One region of the Streptomyces sp. NPDC012935 genome, then DNA from elsewhere that is predicted to be linked to it. Evidence: riboswitches for the same ligand, from Rfam matches in the RefSeq annotation. Region 1 holds a riboswitch; the other holds the start of a gene.
What was found. A riboswitch is a leader RNA that binds a small molecule or an ion and turns the genes downstream of it on or off. The one in region 1 is predicted to bind cobalamin.

Region 2: linked by a shared signal. The riboswitch ahead of metE (5-methyltetrahydropteroyltriglutamate--homocysteine S-methyltransferase) and the one ahead of ACFY5C_RS30990 (ribonucleoside-diphosphate reductase subunit alpha) in region 1 are both predicted to bind cobalamin.

What each region holds. Positions count from the first base shown of each region.
Region 1 covers NZ_JBIBBC010000015.1:208,521-212,240, forward strand. The annotation lists gene ACFY5C_RS30980 (ATP-binding protein) at 1-841, opposite strand, end outside; partial or broken gene ACFY5C_RS30985 (hypothetical protein) at 997-1,308, shown strand; cobalamin riboswitch at 1,327-1,501, shown strand; gene ACFY5C_RS30990 (ribonucleoside-diphosphate reductase subunit alpha) at 1,625-3,720, shown strand, end outside.
Region 2 covers NZ_JBIBBC010000017.1:55,216-58,935, forward strand. The annotation lists gene metE (5-methyltetrahydropteroyltriglutamate--homocysteine S-methyltransferase) at 1-1,507, opposite strand, end outside; cobalamin riboswitch at 1,686-1,881, opposite strand; gene ACFY5C_RS32140 (3-hydroxybutyryl-CoA dehydrogenase) at 2,247-3,116, opposite strand; gene aceB (malate synthase A) at 3,113-3,720, opposite strand, start outside.

The sequences.
Region 1 (3,720 bases):
CGAGGCCGTCGCCGAGGAGAGCCTCCTCCAGTCCATCGGCGATGACGACGGGTTTGTCGTCGGCGAGCAGTTGCTGCCAGACCCGCTCGGTCTTGGTGCGCGCGAGGATGCCCCGGGGTGCCTCGTCTATGAAGCGCTGCTTGGCCATGCGTTCGAAGTTCAGGTCGGTGCCGCCGTTCGCGTCCCGCAGCCGGATCGGCACCGGTACGGCGTTCTGCTCCGCCAGCAGTTCGGTGAGCCGTACCAGGACGGCGGTCTTGCCCACGCCGACACCGCCGACCAGCAGATAGGGACGGCGCGTGTCGCGCTCGCGCAGCCGTTCGGCGATGACCTGGGCGATCTCCTCCCTGCCTACGATCTCGGTGGCGTCCGGGCCGGCGGTGAGCACCAGTCGGTGGGGATCGTCCCGTGCCTTTGCGAGATAGCGCCGCTTGGTCCACCGGTACCACCAGAACAGAAAGAGGGTGGCGGCGAGCGACGCGGCGAGCACCGGGCCGAGGAAGCGCAGGACGGTCTCGAATCCGTCATTGCCCTGCCGCCACTTCTCGAAGCTGGTCGTGTTGCTCGAGATCAGGATGTACAGGCCCTCCACCACCCACGCGAGCAAGGCGAGCGCGGCCACCGTCCAGATGGCCCGGGTGACGTTGGTGTAGGTGAACCACCGGCGCCACTTCCTGGGGCGGGTGGTGCCGCCGCGAGCCTCCAGGCGGATCGTCAGCCGGTGCCAATGGGCCACGAACCCCTGCCTGACCCAGGTGCCCGCCCGTCTCGGAGCCAGCGTCGCCATCGGCGCGTTGCGCGGTCGCTTCTTGCCGGGCGGGCGACGGACGACCCTCGTCATCGTTCGTCTCCTTCCGAGGAGGACTCTCGAAACGGAGCGACCGCGGAGCGCCGACACCTATCTCCATAGAAGCACTCCCGGAACTCCCCGCAACCCGGCGGCCCTCGGCGAAAACCCTGGGCCGTCCCCGGGACCGGTCCGGCAGACTCGGGCGTATGGACATCGCGATCCGGCCGACGGATCCCGGCGAGTTCGACGCGCCCGGCGAGTTCACCACCAGGAAATACTCCAAGCGCGCGGCCGCCGCCGAGGTGGTGGTCACGCGGACCGCCAACTGCTGGGCGGGGTGACCTTCGTCCCGTCCGGCGGCCCCCTGGCGAGGCAGCCCGCACGTGCGCGCCCGTAGCGACCGCGCTCGCGCCCGCGCCCGCGCCACGGAGGGCTGCGTACGCATCGTCCTGTCGACCCAGCGAGCCATGCACGCCCGGATCTACATCACTCTCCTCACCTACGAGTTGACGCTCTGAAACCAGCGCGACACAACATCTGGGGGTGGCGTGGCGGGTGAGCACAAGATGTATGCTCATGCTCGCTGTCGCCGCAGGGGAATCCGGTGCGAATCCGGAACTGTCCCGCAACGGTGTACTTGTGCATGTCTGTTCCCAGGACCGGCATGCGCAGGAGTCAGTCCGAGGACCTGCCGACAGCGCGCCCGGCCACCCGGCCGGTGCGCCCGACGTCCGGGCCTCGCGGAATGGGCCGGTGGACGCGACGCCGTGTGCGCTCGTGTGCTGCCCCCTGCCCTCGCCGAGGCCCCCGTGCCGAGCGAGGGAGAGCCCCCACGTGACCATCGCGCCAGCAGATCCGGCCTCAGCCGTCCCGACCGTCCCTACGGACGAGGACGCCCCGGGAACCGCCTTGCTGCGGACCCTGACCGAGCTGACCGCCGACCTCCCCGACGCCGACCCCGGCCGGGTCGCCGCCGCCGCGCTGCGCGGCCGGTCCGCGTTCGCGGACGAGGCGGAGCTGCGCGAGCTGGCCACCGAAGCGGCGGCCGGCCTGATCTCCGAGGACCCCGCCTACTCGAGGCTCGCCGCCCGGCTGCTGACCCTCTCCATCGCCGCCGAGGCCGCCTCGCAGGGCGTCACGTCCTTCACCGGGTCGGTCGCGGTCGGGCACCGTGAGGGCCTCATCGCCGACCGGACCGCCGAGTTCGTGCGCCTGCACGCGGCCCGCCTCGACGCCCTGGTCGACATGGACGGCGACGACCGCTTCGGCTACTTCGGCCTGCGCACCCTGCACAGCCGGTACCTCCTGCGGCACCCCATCACCCGCAAGGTCGTCGAGACGCCCCAGCACTTCATGCTGCGCGTCGCCGCCGGTCTCGCCGAGGACGACACCGCCCGGTCGGTGGACGAAGTCGCCGCGCTCTACGGGCTCATGAGCCGCCTCGACTACCTCCCCTCCTCCCCCACCCTCTTCAACTCCGGCACCCGGCATCCCCAGATGTCGTCCTGCTACCTCCTCGACTCCCCCAAGGACGAGCTGGACTCCATCTACGACCGCTACCACCAGGTCGCCCGCCTCTCCAAGCACGCGGGCGGCATCGGTCTTTCGTACTCCCGTATCCGGTCCCGGGGTTCGCTGATCCGCGGCACCAACGGTCACTCCAACGGCATCGTGCCGTTCCTGAAGACCCTCGACGCCTCGGTCGCCGCGGTGAACCAGGGCGGCCGGCGCAAGGGTGCGGCCGCGGTGTACCTGGAGACCTGGCACTCCGACATCGAGGAGTTCCTGGAGCTGCGCGACAACACCGGTGAGGACGCCCGCCGTACGCACAACCTGAACCTCGCGCACTGGGTCCCGGACGAGTTCATGCGCCGGGTCAACGCCGACGAGCCGTGGTCGCTGTTCTCGCCGTCGGACGTGCCGGATCTCGTCGACCTGTGGGGCGACGAGTTCGACGAGGCGTACCGCAAGGCGGAGGCGGCGGGGCTCGCGAAGAAGACCATCCCCGCCCGTGATCTGTACGGCCGCATGATGCGCACCCTCGCGCAGACCGGCAACGGCTGGATGACCTTCAAGGACGCCGCCAACCGCACCGCCAACCAGACGGCCCTGCCGGGCCATGTCGTCCACTCCTCCAACCTCTGCACGGAGATCCTGGAGGTCACGGACGACGGGGAGACGGCGGTCTGCAACCTGGGGTCGGTCAACCTCGGCGCCTTCGTGAACACCATGACCGGCGACATCGACTGGGAGCGGCTCGACGCGACCGTCCGCACGGCCGTCACGTTCCTCGACCGGGTCGTCGACATCAACTTCTACCCGACCGAGCAGGCGGGCCGGTCGAACGCCAAGTGGCGGCCGGTCGGGCTCGGCGCGATGGGCCTGCAGGACGTCTTCTTCAAGCTGCGCCTGCCCTTCGACTCCGCCGAGGCGAAGGCCCTGTCCGCCCGGATCGCCGAGCGCATCATGCTCGCCGCCTACGAGGCCTCCGCCGACCTCGCCGAGCGCAACGGCCCGCTGCCGGCGTGGGAGAAGACCCGTACCGCCCGCGGTGTCCTGCACCCCGACCACTACGACGTCGAGCTGACCTGGCCGGAGCGCTGGTCGGCCCTGCGCAGCCGTATCGCCACCACCGGCATGCGCAACTCCCTTCTGCTCGCCATCGCGCCCACCGCGACCATCGCGTCGATCGCGGGTGTCTACGAGTGCATCGAGCCGCAGGTCTCCAACCTGTTCAAACGCGAGACGCTCTCCGGCGAGTTCCTCCAGGTCAACTCCTACCTGGTCAACGAGCTCAAGGAGCTCGGCGTCTGGGACGCCCGCACCCGTGAGGCGCTGCGTGAGGCGAACGGCTCGGTGCAGGAGTTCGCCTGGATCCCCGAGGACGTGCGGCGGCTGTACCGCACGGCGTGGGAGATCCCGCAGCGCGG
Region 2 (3,720 bases), on a different contig from region 1:
TGCGTTCGGCCTCGCCGTGCACCAGGACGTCGATCCCGGTCTTCTCCTGGAAGGAGATGACCTCCTGGATCTCGGCCTTGATGCGCTCCTCGTACCCTGCGGCGCCGATGCGCCCGCCGCGCAGGTCGGCGCGTGCGGCGCGCAGTTCGCCGGTCTGCGGGAAGGAGCCGATGGTGGTCGTCGGCAGCAGGGGCATGCCGAGGTGGGCGCGCTGGGCGGCGGCGCGTTCGGAGTACGGCTGGGAGCGGCGGGCGTCGGCCTCGGTGACGGCGGCGGCGCGGGCGCGGACGGCCGGGTCACGGGTGATCGGCGAGCCGGCGCGGGACGCCAGGTCGGCCCGGTTGGCGGCGAGTTCGGCGGCGACGGCGTGCGTGCCCTGGGCGAGGCCCTTGGCGAGCGTGACGATCTCGGCGGTCTTCTGTTTCGCGAATGCCAGCCAGCGCAGGACCTGCGGCTCGATGTCCCGCTCCAGGCCCGTGTCCAGGGGCACATGGAGCAGGGAGCAGGAGGCGGCCACGTCGACCCGGTCGGCCAGCCCGAGCAGGGTGCCCAGGGTGGACAGGGACTTCTCCAGGTCGTTGACCCAGATGTTGCGGCCGTTGACCACACCGGCGACCAACCGCTTGCCGGGCAGCCCGCCGACCGCGGCGAGTGCGTCCAGGTTCGCTGCGGCGGACCCGGTGAAGTCCAGCGCCAGCCCTTCGACCGGGGCCTTCGCCAATACCGGCAGGGCGTCGCCGACCCGGTCGAAGTACGAGGCGACCAGCAGCTTCGGGCGGTCGGTGAGGGCACCGAGGTCGCGGTAGGCCCGCTCGGCGGCATTCAGCTCGGCCGGGGTGCGGTCCTGGACAAGGGCGGGCTCGTCCAGCTGCACCCACTCGGCGCCGGCCGCGCGCAGGTCGGCGAGGACCTCGGCGTACACCGGCAGCAGGCGGTCCAGGAGCGTGAGCGGCTCGAAGTCCGCGGCGACCCCGGGGGCGGGCTTGGCGAGCAGCAGATACGTGACCGGGCCGACCAGGACTGGGCGGGCGGTGAGACCGAGCGCGAGGGCCTCCTTCAGCTCGGCGACCTGCTTGGTCGAGTCGGCCGTGAAGACGGTGTCAGGGCCCAGCTCCGGCACCAGGTAGTGGTAGTTCGTGTCGAACCACTTCGTCATCTCCAGCGGCGCCACGTCCTGCGTGCCGCGCGCCATGGCGAAGTAGCCGTCGAGGGTGCCGGCCGTGACGGAGTGCCGGTGGCGCTCGGGGATCGCGCCGACCATGACGGTGGTGTCCAGGACGTGGTCGTAGTACGAGAAATCACCGGTGGGCACCTCGTGGATGCCGGCGTCGGCCAGCTGCCGCCAGTTGGCGGCGCGCACGTCGGCGGCCGTGGTGCGCAGGGCGCCAGCGGTGACACGGCCCTTCCAGTAGCCCTCGACCGCCTTCTTCAGTTCCCGGTTCGCGCCCTGGCGGGGGTAGCCGTACACGGTGGCCCGTGCTGCCGCGGCTGCGGACTTCGTGGTCACGGAGATCTCCTTCGCGAGATGAATCCCTGAGATCCCGGCGACGGGACGAGAGCGCGAAGGGGTGACGAACCGGACGGTCGGAGCGTGCGCGGCTGGGCACGGTCGTCCGCCTGGTATGTACGCCGACCCGCCCTCGAGGTCACCGGGATGTCCGCGCACGGGTCGTCCGCGCGCGGGCAGTTGGCAGGTCTTCGGACTCGCGGGCACGTCCTCCTGACCGGAGGACACCTACTGGCCGTCGCTTCCCAGGCCCTCTTCGTCGGGCCCAGTGCGGATGACGGCGGTCGTTCCCACTCACCGCTGCGGGGCAGTCCCGGATTCTCACCGGGTTCCCTCTTGCGACGCATCCCACCTGGCGGGCGGGGCGAACCAGCTGCACCGGCCAGCCTACGGGGTGGCACCTCGCAGGGCAGCGCGGCATCCGTCATCCGGATGGTGAAATGGGACACCCGCGACGACGCCCCGGCTGCTGGCCGAGGTGTACGGAGTGGAGCCGAGGTCGCCCTCCATCCGCGCACGGGCGCACCCGAGATGACCTTCCCCGGGGAGCCGCAGGCGGTCGCCGCGACCAGGACGGGCCACTCGGCAGGCTCTGAGTGCCCGGCGCGTTGCGAGGGCGGGAGCGCCACAGAGCGGGAAGCGCCTGACAGCGCCTCCCGCCCTTCCCCTGTGTCAGCCGCGCGGGAACCCTCACTCCCGGCGGCGACGCGGACCCCTCAGCCCGCGTCGTACCAGGCCCTCAGTCCTGGTCGTAGATGTGGAACCCGCGGCCGGTCTTGCGGCCGAGCAATCCCGCCTCCACCATCCGCTGGAGCAGCGGGGGAGGGGCGTAGAGGGGCTCCCTGAACTCGTCGTAGAGCGACCCGGCGATCGAGGCGACGGTGTCGAGGCCGATCAGGTCCGCGAGCCTGAGCGGGCCCATGGGGTGGGCGCAGCCCAGCTCCATGCCCGTGTCGATGTCGGCGGCTGTGGCGAAGCCGGACTCGGCCATCCGGACCGCCGACAGCAGGTACGGGATGAGCAGGGCGTTGACGACGAAGCCGGCCCGGTCCTGGGAGTGGATCACCGTCCTGCCCAGCGTCCTGGTGGCGAATTCCCGTACTGCGGCAAGCGTCTGAGGCGCCGTGTGCAGCGAGGTCACGATCTCCACCAGCGGCAGCACCGGCACCGGGTTGAAGAAGTGCAGGCCCACCACCCGGTCCGCCCGGCCGGTCGCCATGCCCAGCCGCATGACGGGGAGTGAGGAGGTGTTGGTCGCCAGCACCGCCTCCGGATCCTCGACGATCTTGTCGAGCGCGGCGAAGACCTCGGTCTTGGCGGCCGGGTTCTCGATGACGGCCTCGACGACGAGCTGCCGGTCGGCGAGATCGTCCAGGCTGCCGCTGAAGGCCGTGCGGTCGAGCGCGTCTCGCGCTGCGGCCTCCTCCAGCCTGCCGCGGCGCACCGCGCGGTCGAGTGACGCCGCCATCCGGTCCCGTGCGGCGCGGGCCGCGACCTCGTCCACTTCGCAGACCACGGTGTCGAGGCCGGCCCGTGCGCACACCTCGGCGATCCCGGCCCCCATCTGCCCGCCGCCGACCACGCCGACGCGCTGGATGCCCCCGCTCACGCCCCGGCCTCCGTCCGCTTCACGAGGTGCCGCGTGTACGCGTCCGGGGTGAAGAACAGCGGCAACTCGCCCGCCAGGGCGGTCCGTTCGAACAGGGCGCGGATCTCGTCGACGGGCGCCCACGGGTACTCGCGGCCGAGCGCGACGACCTCGTCGTCGAGCAGCCGCAGCACCGTCTCCCGGTCGATCACCCGGTGCCGGAGCCACTGCCAGATCTGCACGCGGGCGATCTCGGCGGTGGCCGCGTCCTCCATCAGGCCGTACAGCGCGACCGCGCCCTGCCCGCGCAGCCAGGCGGCGAAATAGCGCAGCGCGACGGCGATGTTGGTGCGCACGCCCTCCTCGGTCGGCGGCCCGCTGATCCTGCGCACCGACAGCAGGTCCGCCGCGCTCACGTCGACGTCGTCGCGGGTACGGTCGATCTGGTGGGGCCGTTCGTCGAGGACACCGTCGAAGACCTCGCGGCAGACGGGGACGAGCCCGGGGTGGGCCACCCAGGAGCCGTCGAAGCCGTCCTCGGCCTCCCGCTCCTTGTCGAGCCGGACCTTGGCGAGCGCGGCCTCGTTCGCGGCCGGGTCCTTGCCGGGCACGTGGGCGGCCATGC